2 linked regions of the Stieleria sp. JC731 genome follow. The protein of the gene in region 1 interacts with the protein of each later gene in a pairwise test. Links are inferred from orthologs where the notes say so. Each region holds a gene or a part of one and is shown in the gene's direction. Other genes may lie near its edges.

Region 1 (7,941 bases):
ACACCACGCAGCAAAACTTTGGTGTTGCTGCTGATGCCATCGGCGTTGGGGAACGTCACGTTGAGTTCAAACTCACGAGTGAGCACCCTTGGGACGGCACCAAAGAGAAACGTCAGGATTATCCCGATGCCGATCGCCGCTATGACTAAAACGCCAACACCGAATCTAAGTCGATTGTCATCCATCGCTATTTCGAAAGCTCCTTCATCCGGTCGCCAGCTTCACCGCGGACGAATTGGCGAACACGTTGGTCAGGCGACTCCTCAAGGCCTTCGGGAGGCCCGTCATAGAGGATCTGTGATGCTTGGCGATCAAGCCTTGTCCTGGGGTAGAACATCAACACTCGATCGGCAACCTTTTGCGCCGTCCGCATGTCATGCGTCACAATCACGCTTGTGACCGGATAACGGCGGCGTACATCAAGCATCAGTTCGTTGATCACGTCGCTCATGATCGGGTCGAGTCCTGTTGTCGGTTCGTCGTAAACGACAAGCTCCGGTTCTAAGATGATCGCACGTGCAAGTCCGACTCGTTTTCGCATACCGCCACTCAATTCACTCGGTCGCTTGCGTACAACGGACTTTGGCAAGCCGACTTCTTGTAGGTGTCGCATCACCCGTTCGCGGATCTCATCTGCGTCGGCGCCTGTTGATTGACGCAGCGGAAAGGCTACGTTGTCAAAGATCGACATGCTGTCGAAGAGTGCCGCGTTTTGGAAAACAAAGCCGAACCGTCGTCGAACATCGCTCAAATGTTGCGGTGACAGTTTCGCAAGATTCAGTTTGTCAAACAGGATTGCACCGCGGGTCGGCGTGATCAGTCCGACCAGTGTTTTCATGAAAACGGTTTTACCGCAGCCGCTTTCGCCAATAACGGCAACCGTTTCGCCTGCGGGGATCGATACGGTCACATCGCGAATGATCGTCTGTGATTCGAAAGTGACTTCGATCTGTTGTGCTTCGACCAGCGGTTTATTAGCAGGTTGTGTTGTTTCCGCGTCAGCCGAATCTGTGTGATCCGCCATTGGCCGTTGATTCGGCTGCAATGGTTCATTGGAAGTTTCGTCACTGCTCATATCTGGAAGCTTGCCCCCGACGGATAGAGCATGAAATAGATCTCATCCAAGATGATGTTAAGCGCCAAGTCGATCGCCAGGATCATCACGAACGAATAAACGAACGCCGAGGTCGCTGCTTTGCCAACGCCGTCCGCACCGGGTTTGCAATGAAAGCCCTGGTAGCAGCTGACGATCGCGATGATGCCGCCAAAGAACACACTCTTGAAGATTCCGCTAAACAGGTCGAAGCCAACCACGCCGTCGCGGGATCGCGTTAAGTAAGCGGCATGGTCGATTTCTAAGATGTTGACGCTGTAGAAGTAGCCTCCAACAATTCCCATGAAGTCTGCCATGATCGTCAATGCAGGGATCAGCATGATGCAGGCCAAGAATCGCGGGACCACCAAGTAGTGAACCGGGTCGGCGCCCATTGTTGTCAGCGCGTCAATCTGTTCGGTGACTCGCATCGTGCCCAGTACCGCAGCCATGGCACTTCCGACACGTCCGGCAAGCATGGTCGCCGCAAGCACCGGTCCCAGTTCACGTACCAATGATGTGTTAATCACCACACCAAGGTGAGTCTCCAGGCCGATCGCGTGAAACTGGTAGTACGTCTGAACGGCAAGAACCATTCCGATAAAGGTCCCCGTTAGCGCGACCACCGGCAGGCTTAAGACTCCGATTTCGTAGAAATTGGTCAGCAGCGTTCCGCGTTGCGGAAGTCGCGAAAAAATCCAGACCAGCATTCGCCAGGCGAATAGTGCGATATCGCCAACCGTTTCGACGCCATCGACAACTGCCGATCCCCACTGGATTACCCAGGCTGAAAGCATCTCCCTGGCCGAAGGCGGACCTTCACTGCCGGATCGCTTTTTGTCGGTGGGAACCGATGTGGACATTGGGAACAGACGCTTGTGATGAAACAGGTTCGGTACCGAAGTAAAGCCGCATTGATACCGAAGCGGCGAAATCGGATTGGTACACCGGATATCGGTCTGTATCGGCAGGGCTGACTTTGCGGATGAGGCAAAGTTGCGGGGTATTTCGGAGTGGCGAAATCACAGGTCTGTCCAGTAGGTCCGCTCGGGGGGACCGCATGCCTCGAAAGGCCGTTTTCACCCGTGAACGTTTCAACTTTCGTCCGTGTCGATTAAATCGCCATCTGCCACTACAATTCCGCCTCCTTCGAGACTGTCTGTACCAATCCCGTCTTAGCTTCCAATTTGACAGCAATGTCCAAATCAGCCGCCGCACCATTTCGCGCTGCCCCTGCCACTCCCAAATTTCCCTCGCTAGAAGAAGAGATTCTGGACTTTTGGAAGCAAAATGGGATTTACGAGAAATCGTTGCAGCGACGTGCTGATGCGCCACCCTTCGTTTTTTTCGAAGGCCCCCCGACGGCAAACGGGATGCCTCACCCTGGGCACTGTCTGACCCGTGCGATCAAAGACGTTTTCCCACGCTACAAGACAATGCAGGGATTTCGTTGTGAGCGTAAAGCGGGTTGGGATACCCACGGCTTGCCAGTTGAAGTTGAAGTGGGCAAGGAGCTAGGGATCCACAGTAAAGAGGAAATCGAGAACTTTGGCGTCGAGCCCTTCATTCACAAATGTCAGCAGTCGGTATGGCGCTACATGCAGCAGTGGCAGCGGCTGACGGAGCGGCTTGGGTTCTGGGTTGATTTAGAAAAAGCCTATGTGACGTACCACCAGAGCTATGTCGAAAGCGTTTGGTGGAGCCTAAAGAATCTGTTTGGTCGTGGTCTGCTGTATCAAGGTCACAAGATCGTTTGGTGGTGGGCGCAAGGCGGAACGGCGCTTTCTAGTGGCGAAGTGGGGCAAGGTTATCGCGAAGTTGCCGACCCCAGCGTTTACGTTTTGTTCCCGCTAGTCGATCAGTCCGATCGCAGTCTATTGGTATGGACGACGACGCCTTGGACGTTGCCCAGCAATATGTATGCGGCGGTGCATCCGGAATTGGAATACACCTTGGTCCGCGATACCGAATCGGGCGACGAAATCTATATGGCGTCGGCTTTGGTGACCAAGATCGCTGAAAAATCCAAGCGTGATTTTGAGACGATCGAAACTTGCAAAGGGACCGATTTGATCGGCCTTCGCTACACACCACCGTTTGACGGCTATAAGGATTCAACCGGTGATCCACAGGGAAGCTTGGTGAATCCTGATGGCGATCAGACTTCGCTACACCATTATTGGCGAGTTGTCGAAGCAGACTTTGTGACAACCGACAGCGGTTCTGGCATCGTTCACCAAGCCGCCGCGTTCGGCGAGGTCGACTATGAAGTGTATGACCGAGAACGCCGTCGTTTTGTCGAAGGCGAACAACCGAAGCTGCTCTGCGCGGTCGGACCTGACGGAAAGTTCGTCGAGGCGGTCAGCGATGACTTGATCGGCACATGGGTCAAAGACGCCGACAAGCCTCTATCGCGTGAACTGAAAGAACGCGGCCTGATGTTTTTGCAAGAACAGTACTTGCACGACTACCCATTCTGTTGGCGAGCAGACCAGGATCCGTTGATCCAGTATCCACGGGAAAGCTGGTTCATCCGGACAACGAAGTTCCGGGATCTGATGTTGAAGAACAACTCGCAGATCGGATGGCAGCCTGAGCATATCCGTGACGGCCGATTTGGGAACTTTTTAGAATCCAATGTCGACTGGGCGCTGTCGCGTGAACGGTATTGGGGAACCCCATTGCCGATTTGGGTTTGTCAAGAAACTGGCCGGATGGAAGCGATCGGAAGCTACGACGAGCTACTGGCAAAGCCGGGCGTCTCCGGTACCGAAGTTTGGGAAAAGGCCAAGGCTGCCGATCCAAATCTGGTCGACGATTTGCGTGTTCATAAGCCCTATATCGATGAGGTGACTTACGCGTCGCCGTTCGCCGAAGGTGCTCGGATGAAACGCGTCAGCGAAGTCATCGACTGTTGGTACGACAGTGGTGCGATGCCCTTTGCTCAGTGGGGATGGCCGCACGGTGGCGACAAAGAATTCAAATCTCAGTTCCCAGCTGACTTTATCTCCGAAGCGATCGACCAGACGCGAGGATGGTTCTACAGCCAGCTTGCGATCGCGACGATGTTGTTTGGCGAAGGCGCCTCGATCTATGAAGAAGGCTACGAGGCTGCCGCTTCGGATACCGCCTCGGCAAACAAGTCGATCTCCGATGCCGATTATCCGGTGCCGTTTCGAAACTGCATTGTCTTGGGATTGATGTTGTCGCAGTGGTGGGAAGCCCAGGATGACGATGGCAAAAAGATCATCGCGTTAGAAGAGGCCGAAACCAAGCAGCATCAAGGCAAGAAGTTCAGCAAGCAGATCGGCAAAATGTCCAAGAGCTTGCGGAACTACCGTAGCCCCGAAGAGATCTTCGATCGCTACGGTGCCGATGCCTTGCGTTGGTATTTGTTTGCCAATCAAGCACCTTGGAACTCGATCATTTATGCCGAGCAGTCGATCAAAGATTCGATCCCTGAATTCCTATTACGGCTCTGGAACACGTATAGCTTCTTTTCGATCTACGCAGAAATCGACGGATTCGATCCGCGTGAAGCGACCGCAGCCGATGATCAACTTTCGCCCGAATCATTGGCGTCTGCTCCGAAGTATCGCCCTGCAGCACAGCGAAGTGAGATCGATCGTTGGATCCTTTCAGAGCTGCATCAGGCAACCGCCAAGGTAATCGATCGGATGGACGCGTTGGATAACTACAACGCCTGCCAAGCGATTTCGTCACTGTTGGATGGACTGAGCAATTGGTATGTGCGTCGAAGCCGTGATCGCTTTTGGGCCAGCGATAAAGATTCGCAGGACAAGCACGATGCCTATTGGACTTTGTATGAAACGTTGATCCAGTTGACTAAGCTCGCCGCTCCGTTCACACCATTCTTGGCCGATTCGCTTTGGCAGCGATTAACCGAACCTTTTGCCGGCAAGGTGCTCGAAAGTGTTCACCTTTGCGATTACCCGACCAGCAATAAAGAGGTCATCGACCAGGAACTGTCCGAGTCGATGCGACTGCTGCGTGAGATCGCGTCTTTGGGGCGAGCCGCACGAGCCGGTGAGAAGTTAAAAGTTCGTTTGCCATTGTCGGAAGTGACCGTGATTCTGACGGACGATTCCAAGATCGGCTGGTTGCAAAATCACGACGCATTGGTTCGTGAAGAGCTGAACGTCAAGGCGGTTCACTACACCACCGAAGGCGATCAATATGTGCAGTACACTGTGGTGCCAAACTTCAAACGCTTGGGCCCCAAAGTCGGCAAGCAAGTTCCTGCGGTCAAAAAGGCTTTAGCCGATGCGGACGGCAACGAACTGTTGGCGGCGTTGCAATCCGAGGGCGTTGTCAAATTGGCTTTGGGAGACAGCTCCATCGAGCTAGACAGCCAAGACATCGAAGTGCGACTGAAAGCCAAAGACGGCTGGGCGGCGGCTCAGGGTGTAGGCTGTGTCGTTGTCTTAAATACCGAAGTCACGCCTGAGCTGCAGCGTGAAGGGATCGCGAAAGACCTGATCCGTGCGATTCAAAATCAGCGCAAAGAGATCGATTGCCAATACACCGATCGGATCGAGGTCGCTGTCGAGCCAGGAGCTGACCAGGTGGCTGAGGCGATCCAGGAGCATGGCGACATGATCAGCGACGAAACGTTGGCTGACAGCCTCTCCGTAGGCAAGTTCGATGATGCTCCTGCTGCCAGCTCGGAGCATGGTGCTGTCTACGTTCGCAAGGTGGTCGGCAAATGAGTGAGAAGCAATCGCTGCCCATCGCCGTATTCTTAAGCGGTGGTGGAAGGACTCTGGAGAATTTGTTGGTGCACCGTGACCAGCATGGTTTGCCGATCGACATTCGATTAGTCATCAGCAGCCGAAGTGACGTGCGCGGAGTTGACATCGCAAAGGATGCCGGAATCGAAACGCTTGTCATCCGTAAACGAGATCACGGCGAGGAGGATTATTGCAAAGCGATGTTCGATCCGGTCCGGGCTTGCGGTGCCAAGTACGTCGTCATGGCAGGCTTTCTGAAGCACGTGATGATCCCACCAGATTTCGAAAATCGGGTGATCAATATCCATCCGTCATTGTTGCCGGCGTTCGGTGGCCAAGGCATGTATGGTCACAACGTTCATTCAGCGGCGATCAAACGCGGTGTCACAATCAGTGGGTGTACCGTCCATTTCGTGGACAACCACTACGACAACGGCCCGATCATTTTGCAACGTGCCTGTGAAGTCACCAAGGAAGACACTCCAGACAGCCTAGCCGCAAGGGTGTTCGAGCAAGAATGCCAAGCCCTTCCCGACGCGATCCGAACATTGGTTTGAGCAACCATCAGCTGAGCCGTTATCGCGCCAGCGACGGTTGTTTGTGCGGTGATGAATGGTTGATTGATTCAACCGCGGCTAGCGCCTTTGCGGCTCAAGGAAAGTGGACTGAGCCGTAATCGCGCTAGCGACGGTTGTTTGTGCTTTGCTGCATGATTGTTTGATTCAACCGCGGCTAGGGCCTTTGCGGCTCAGGAAACAGGACTAAGCCGTTCTCGCGCTAGTGACGGTTGTTTGTGCTTTGCTGCATGATTGTTTGATTCAACCGCGGCTAGCGCCTTTGCGGCTCAAGGAAAGTGAACTGAGCCGTAATCGCGCTAGCGACGGTTGTTAAATTTACACTTGTTCTTGTTGCGATTTTGGAAACCTAAAATGGAACGTTGATCCAAAAATCACCTGCCCCGTTCCGAAAAACATGGCAACTCATCTCACCAATTGCGCAGGTCTTTTCCTGACTTGGTCCGTGTACGGGACGTTTCTTCAAGGTGATGCTCGCTGGTGGCGACGGAAAACAACGGGAATGTCTCAGCCACAACCTCTACTTCAGCAATGGCACCAAGATCGATTAAGCCACGAAGTGATTTTGCTTTCGGATGAGCATCAATGTGTGGTCGATCGAGTGATCCGATCCCATTGTGACCTTCGTGGATGGAAACTTTGGGCCGTCAGCACACGAAGCAATCATGTGCATGTAGTCGTGACGGCCCCTGACATCGAGATCACTAGAGTACGCGATCAGCTGAAAGCGAATGGAACCAGAGCGGTACGAGAAATTGACCGTCGTTTTATTGGACGACCCGTTTGGACGACGAAAGGGGACATCCAGGTTTTAAGAACCGAGACCGCTCTAGAGCAGGCATTGGTCTATGTTGAGGAAGCACAAGATCGAATGGATCGAGGTAAGTAGCGTCGGGTCGATTCAGGCAGTTTGAACTGAGCCGTGATCGCGCTAGCGACGGTTGTTTGTGCTTTGCTGCATGGTTGTTTAATTCAACCGCGGCTAGCGCCTTTGCGGCTCAAGAAAATTGAACTGAGCCGATATCGCGCTAGCGACGGTTGTTTGTGCTTTGCTGCATGATTGTTTATTTCAACCGCGGCTAGCGCCTTTGCGGCTCAGGTGTTTTGGACTGTGCTGTGGTTGCGTTACCAAACGATTTTGTCGGATTCGAAAATGGGGCCTTCGACACACGTCCGTTTGTAGTCCCATTCGCCGTCGTCTTGCTTGACTTTGGCAACACACGAAAAGCAAATACCGATGCCACAGGCCATTGGAGTTTCCATTGAAACCTGGCAATCGATTAGCCGGCCTTCACTGCGGAACTTCTGGCATACCTCGGCGACCTTTTCCATCATGATTTCGGGGCCACAGGTAACCACTCGAACCGTTTCTTTCGCATCAAGCTCTTGCAGACGCTCGGAGAGCACATCAGGTACCAGGGCTTGTGTTCCGGCTGACCCGTCGTCGGTACACAAGGTGATGTCGAATCCGGCGGATCGAAATTGCTCGACACCTGCGTGAAGCGAGCTTCGCCTTGCACCG
Region 2 (6,719 bases), on another replicon or contig:
GATCACATAGGGAAATTCGAATCCCAGTTCATTGGCTTTCTCGACAACGCGATCGGCCGCTTGTTTCTGTTTGTCGATTTCGCCGCTGTAGGCGATGACGTTGGTGCCTTGCAGGTTGCCAACCCAGGGTAGGACATCGTACCAACGCAAAAGTTTTTGCATCGTCGGCGTTATTGGAAACGGTGTCTTGTCCTGCCATCCTTGATAGACAATCGTGTCGACAAATCCTGCGCCCGGATTCGCGGCAAACCATTGAGAAGGATCATGGACTGCCATGTGCCAACATCCGGCGCCACCCATGGAAAACCCACGTATCGAAATGCGGTCAGGATCAATGGTGGCGAATCGCTTCGCGGCTTCGATTGATTCGTAGACGTCTGTTTCGCCAGCGAATTTGAACGCATTGCAGTGCCGACCAAACGGATGCAGTACGATCGTTTTTTCTGGTGCGTACTGCCCAACCTTGGTCATTCGCTCGACAAGGAATGGGATCTCGGTCTTTGTGTCGCCGCGACCATGCAGCCAGACGTCCATGCGTGTTGGCTGATCGATCTGGTCATCAGAATAGCCGGCCGGCACGACGATCCCAAACGGCTGAACCGAATCGTCGATCCTGGAAACGAATCCGGCAACCAGAGGTTGAGGTTGATCGTTTTTCGATGCGTCAAAGCCAAGAAGTTCTAGACCTCTTGTTCCCGCCGACGCCGCGTCGATCCGGCGCTCGGCTTCGTTCAATAGCTTGTCGGCATCTTGGGTCTGCGATGCCTTGAAGAACAAGTGTTGCTCGAGTGCCAAACGGACCGAACGCAGCAAGACCTCGACATCGGCTTGCCACAATTGAGCATCTTTGGAATTCGCGATCGCTTGATCAAGCTTGTTTTGCAGTCGCGTCAAACGCTGCGTCAAAGCGGAATGCGTCGACTGGTCAATTTCAATTCCATCGGGCGGCAGTCGTTTGAATTTCGGTTCCGCGGTTTGGGCTGGCTCAGAGCAATGCAAACCTGAGGCCAGCATCGCGACGGCGACGAAAAGAAAGCGGAACGAAATTCTCATTGGTTAGCAGTCTCCTGCGATTTCGATGACTTGATCCAGTTGCATCACACCATCATAGATTGACCGGCCAACGATTGCTGCTGGCATGCCCATTTCGACCAGCTTTGAGACGTCGTCGTAGGTCGTTACGCCACCACTAGCGACCAAGGGAATGTCGGTCGCATCGGCCATCTGACGCAGCCCGTCAAAATTTGGCCCATTCATCATGCCGTCGCGAGCAATGTCGGTGTAAATGATCGCGGCGATATTGGATGTTTTCTCGCGTAGCTGTTGAGCCAGATCGACTGCCGGTGTGCTGCTGGTTTCCAGCCAGCCGTCGGTCGCAACCATTCCATCACGAGCATCAATGCCGGCGGCAAGTTTTTTGGGATAGGCATCGCACATCGCCGCAAACCAGTCGGGCCGTTTCAACGCCGCTGATCCGACCACCAAACGTGACAATCCGACCTCAAGCAGTGCTTCGATTGCCGATTCATCACGGACACCACCACCCATCTGACAGGGAAGGCCCGTCTCCGCCACGATTCGACGGACCGCTTCACGGTTCGCAGTTGGGTCATCTCCACGTGCGGCATCGAGGTCCACCAAGTGTAAACGCTTGGCTCCCAGTTCTTTCCATTTGATCGCGAAGTCGACCGGATCGTCACCAAACGTGGTTTGCTGGTCGTAGTCGCCCTGGCGCAAGCGAACCGGTTTGCCGTGTCGAAGATCAATCGCGGGCCAGATTTCCATCATGAGCGTGACAGTTTCAAAAATAGGGAAAGATCCATAGTCAATGCGTCCGCAAAGCATCGCGAATCAAGCTTCAATTGACCAGCCACGATTTGGCGGACGAGCATCGGTTCACGATTGTTTTGACACATCCATCAGGCCTCGGTTCGATCAGCTACACTGATTTCCCTTTCGCATCGCGATAACAGAATTACCACGACGACACTGCCGTGAACAAACTGCGAAAGCGCCCTTTCGAATTGGCGTTTTGCCCATCTGCGTCCACCGTCGTTTTCTGCTGCCACCCCTGAACCCGCCGCCCGACATGTCTCGTCCCAGGATTGCTGTACTCGGTTCGATCAATATGGATCTGGTCGTTCGTTGTGAAAACCTGCCGCGCCCCGGTGAAACCATCAGTGCCAATCACTTTTCAGAAATCCCAGGCGGAAAAGGCGCGAACCAGGCGGTCGCTGCAGCCCGTGCAGGCGCCGACGTTCACTTGATCGGTCGCGTCGGTGATGACGGTTTCGGAAAGACTTTGCTGAACCACCTGCGGGAGCAGGGCGTGGGCTGCGAAAGTGTGCAAATCACCGAACAAACTCCCTCGGGCGTCGCTGTGGTTGCGGTCGAACAAAGCGGCGAAAACTCGATCATCGTTGTGCCTGGAGCGAATGGACGCGTTGCGATCGATGATGTGCATCAGCATGCCGATGTCATTCGGCAAAGCGATGTGCTGATGGTGCAGCTTGAAACACCGCTTCGGTCAGTCGAAGCGGCAATCGAAATTGCTCGATCTGCGAACGTCAAAGTGATTTTAGATCCCGCGCCAGCGAGCGTCCTTCCGCCCTCGCTTTTAAATGTGGATGTGATCTGTCCGAACGAAAGCGAAGCGGCATCGATCACGGGCCAACCATGTGGTGACATCCACCAAGCGATGCAGGTCGCTGAATCCTTGCAGCGTTCCGGAGCACAAGTCGCGATCATTACCCTAGGCGACCAAGGGACGATCGTTCACGACGGATTATCGGCAACGATGATTCCTAGTTTTCCAATCAACGCGGTCGATACCACGGCAGCCGGTGATGCTTTTGCCGGCACGCTTGCCGTTCGCCTAGCGATGGGAATCGGCCTGCAAAAATCCGTTCAACTTGCCAATGCAGCTGGCGCACTTGCGGCATCGACCGCGGGTGCCCAACCGAGTTTGCCTTTTGCGGATCAAGTCGATCGATTCGCGGCATCGTTGGCACCACACGATAGCGATGTCTGATAAGATTGCGGTCCACCGTTTCGAGCGTCGACGATGCTTGGCCGACCCTGCCTTCCCTCCTCCTTCCTACCGAACAAGATGCGAACTCTAGTCGCAGTTGAAAAATCGATCGCGTTGAAAATATGCGGGTCGAAAACAAGCGTGATCTATATACTTGCCCTGCTAGTGTGCAGCCTGACCCTAAGCGGCTGCTCGTCAAAGTCGACTTCGACAGATGGTGGGGCGAATGCGGATAGCGATGGCAAACCGAAAGTCGCTTTGGTGATGAAGTCGCTTGCCAACGAGTTCTTCTCGACCATGGCCGACGGTGCTCGAGAACATGCCGAAGCCCATGAAGTTGAATACTCGCTGATCGTCAACGGCATCAAAGAAGAGACTGATCTAAGCGGCCAAGTCGCATTGGTTGACGAGATGATTTCTGCGGGTGTTGATGCGATCGTGATTGCACCGGCGGACTCCAAAGCACTCGCTCCCGCACTGCGGAAAGCCATGAAGCAGGGCATCGTCGTCGTCAATATCGACAACAAGTTGGACCCCGAAGTATTGAAAGCCGAATCGATCGAAATCCCTTTCGTCGGCCCCGACAATCGAAGCGGCGCAAAAAAGGTGGGCGACTACTTGGCAGGCAAGCTTGCCAAAGGTGACAAGGTCGCCATTTTGGAAGGCATCCAAACGGCCGAAAACTCACAGCAACGCGTTGCCGGTTTCGAAGACGCCATGGCTGAACTTGGTGCAGAGGTTGTTTCCAAGCAAAGTGCACAGTGGGAGATGAGCAACGCGAATACGATTGCGTCATCAATCCTGAGTGAGCATCCAGATGTCAAAGCGATTTTGGCGGCAAACGATTCGATGGCACTCGGTGCAATTGCCGCCGTCAAATCGGCCGGCAAGAGTGGCGATGTTTTAATTGTCGGGTTTGACAATATTTCGGCGATTCAAGATGCGTTGAAGTCCGGCAAAGTCCTCGCGACTGCAGACCAACACGCCGATCAGTTAGCCGTTTTTGGGATCGAATTGGCTCTGAAGCAAATTGCCAAACCCGATTGGAAAGCCAGCGACACTGAAACTCCCGTTGATCTGGTGACAGCGGAAACACTGGAATCGGCACCAGGGGAATAGCCGCGTGAGCCGAATTTTGACGGCCAACGCGATGACCAAACGCTATGGCAAAGTCACTGTGCTGCGCGATGTCTCATTTGATCTCGCCCCCGGCGAAATCCATGCGCTGCTCGGGGCCAATGGTGCCGGAAAGAGTACGCTCTGCAAGATGATCGCAGGTCTAACTTCTGTCACGCAGGGATCAATGGAGCTTTCTGGTAAACCTTATCAGCCTGCAAACAAGCAGTCTGCCGAATTGGCTGGCGTGCAGATCATCCAGCAGGAACTGAATCTCATTCCTACGCTGAGCATCGCCGAGAATATCAGCCTGTCGAGGCTTCCCAATCGAGCCGGCGTCATTCGTCGATCGCAGTTGAACGATGATGCCCGCGAAGCGCTCAGTCGACTGGGACTAGGGCATCTTGATCCGCGAATGTTGGTGTCAAAGCTTGGCGTGGGCCAGCGGCAGATGGTCGAAATCGCTGGGGCGCTATCGCGGCAATGCAAGGTGCTGATCTTGGATGAACCGACCGCTGCACTATCGGGTTCGGAAACTGAGCGTTTGTTCGAGCAGCTAGACGAATTGAAGCGTCGCGGAGTCGGGATGGTCTATATCTCGCATCGACTTGACGAAGTGAAACGTATGGCAGAACGTGTTACCGTGCTTCGCGACGGCCAATACATCTGCACTAAGAACATCCGTACTGAGCACATCTCTGCGGGGTCGACCGAGGCCCTGTCGACCGAGGACATGGTCGATTTGATGAGTGGGGACGATGTCAAAAGGGGACCGGCTGGCGAGACGTTTCGATCCTTTGTCGACACCAACAAACCGCCAGTACTGAAGATTGATTCCGTCTGTTCCGGTATGGTCCGTAATTTTTCGATCACCGTCCGCGCGGGCGAAAAATTCGGTATCACTGGGTTGGTCGGCAGCGGGCGGACAGAGCTTCTAAGGGCCGTCTTTGGTGCCGATGTCGCTTCCTCGGGGACCGTCACGGTTGGTTCCCGATCGGCTCGCCGGTTTCGCCACCCGCATCAAGCGGTTGCATCTGGTTTAGCGATGGTGACCGAAGACCGCAAAGACAACGGCTTGCTGTTGCCCCAGTCTATTCGGGCGAACGTCTCTCTTGCCGCACTGCGAAGAAAACTTTCCAGATTTGGTTTTGTGCGGCGTGCCAAGGAATCTCGCAAAAGCGGGGAGCTTTGTCAGAGTTTGGAAACACGTTGCACATCGATTGAACAGTCTGTCAGAACGCTTAGCGGCGGCAATCAACAAAAGGTTGCGATTTCAAAGTGGTTGGCAAACGACGCCGAAGTTTACTTGTTTGACGAACCGACTCGCGGAATTGATGTCGGTGCGCGAAGACGAATTTACAAGCTGTTTGATGAGATTGCCGCGTCGGGAAAAGGAATCGTGATTGTTAGCAGTGACTTGGATGAGCTATTTGAAACTTGCGACACGATTGCGGTGATGAATCATGGTCACTTGATTCGTACTTTCAGCCGTGATCAGTGGAGTGAAGATTTGATACTGCAAGCCAGCTTTGAACAGCCCTCTGGCAAAGTTTCTGGAGGCAGCAATGGTTAGTGAAAAGCGATCCACAAACGGTCACTCCCATGCTGTCGTACTCCACCGACGTGTGATCGCGTCTGTAGTCGAGTACGCAGGTCTACTGGCTGTGCTTTTGATTCTGATCGTCCTGTTCTCGATTCAGACCGATAATTTCTTTCGAGTTCAAACCGCATTGACGATCGCCAACAGCAGTCCCGATCTGATCTTTGTTTCCGTTGGCATGACCTTGGTCCTGATTGTTGCCGGGATCGATCTTTCGGTCGGCTCGCTGCTGGCGCTGGGGGCAGCCGTGATCGGGGTCGCGATGAGCGAGTATGAATTGGGTGTGGCCAGCGCAATTGCGCTATGCATGGTCACGACAACGCTTTGCGGGTTTTGCAACGGATTTGTCTCTGCTTGGTTTGCTATTCCGTCGTTCATCGTCACGCTCGGGATGCTTGAAATGGCGCGTGGCGCTACAAAGCTGATCAGTGATTCGCAGTCAATTTATATCGGCAGTCGGTTCGAATGGTTTGGCGAACCGCTGCCTGGCATATCGCTTTCCCCTTCGTTTCTGATCGCGGTGCTGACGGTCTTATTGGCTCAGTTTTTGTTGACTCAGACAATCTATGGCCGCTATTGCATTGCGATCGGGACCAACAAAGAAGCGGTGAAGATGAGTGGTATCCGTACCGCGCCGGTCTTTATCACGACGTTTGCGATCAGCGGGTTTTTGTGTGGGCTTGCCGCAATCTCACACACCGGGCGCTTGCTGACATCGGACCCAAATGCGGCGCGGGGCTTGGAGCTATCTGCCATTGCGGCTTGCGTGATTGGTGGAACAAGTTTGATGGGAGGCCGCGGCAGCGTCGTCGCATCGTTCATCGGAGTGCTAATCATCGCCGTGCTGCAATCGGGACTTGCCCAAATGGGTGTTGATGACGCCATCAAGCAAGTGATTACCGGTGGTGTGATCATTCTAGCCGTACTGCTCGATTCACTACGTCAACGCATTTCTCGCGAGGAGAAATCATG

The links.
Region 2: the proteins of ileS (region 1) and LOC67_RS12390 interact in binary tests that used the Escherichia coli proteins (3 or more experiments, as listed by UniProt). The link is inferred for Stieleria sp. JC731 from one-to-one orthologs.

What each region holds. Positions count from the first base shown.
Region 1 is NZ_JAJKFQ010000001.1:1,555,492-1,563,432, forward strand. Bases 1,987-6,023 are described here. They hold ileS (isoleucine--tRNA ligase), read left to right. Parts: upstream 1,987-2,289; coding sequence 2,290-5,823; downstream 5,824-6,023. Other genes in these bases: LOC67_RS05250 (phosphoribosylglycinamide formyltransferase), read left to right, coding at 5,820-6,023. Outside these bases: MCE family protein, read right to left, coding at 1-185; ABC transporter ATP-binding protein, read right to left, coding at 188-1,024; ABC transporter permease, read right to left, coding at 1,072-1,890; more of phosphoribosylglycinamide formyltransferase, read left to right, coding at 6,024-6,401; transposase, read left to right, coding at 6,922-7,308; dihydroorotate dehydrogenase electron transfer subunit, read right to left, coding at 7,545-7,941. UniProt on the Escherichia coli protein: Catalyzes the attachment of isoleucine to tRNA(Ile). As IleRS can inadvertently accommodate and process structurally similar amino acids such as valine, to avoid such errors it has two additional distinct tRNA(Ile)-dependent editing activities.
Region 2 is NZ_JAJKFQ010000005.1:332,332-339,050, forward strand. Bases 2,347-5,161 are described here. They hold LOC67_RS12390 (sugar ABC transporter substrate-binding protein), read left to right. Parts: upstream 2,347-3,172; coding sequence 3,173-4,150; downstream 4,151-5,161. Other genes in these bases: rbsK (ribokinase), read left to right, coding at 2,347-3,031; LOC67_RS12395 (sugar ABC transporter ATP-binding protein), read left to right, coding at 4,155-5,161. Also shown: prolyl oligopeptidase family serine peptidase, read right to left, coding at 1-1,053; hisA (1-(5-phosphoribosyl)-5-[(5-phosphoribosylamino)methylideneamino]imidazole-4-carboxamide isomerase), read right to left, coding at 1,057-1,785; more of rbsK, read left to right, coding at 2,090-2,346; more of sugar ABC transporter ATP-binding protein, read left to right, coding at 5,162-5,720; ABC transporter permease, read left to right, coding at 5,713-6,719; nucleoside hydrolase, read left to right, coding at 6,717-6,719. UniProt on the Escherichia coli protein: Part of the ABC transporter complex RbsABC involved in ribose import. Binds ribose. Also serves as the primary chemoreceptor for chemotaxis.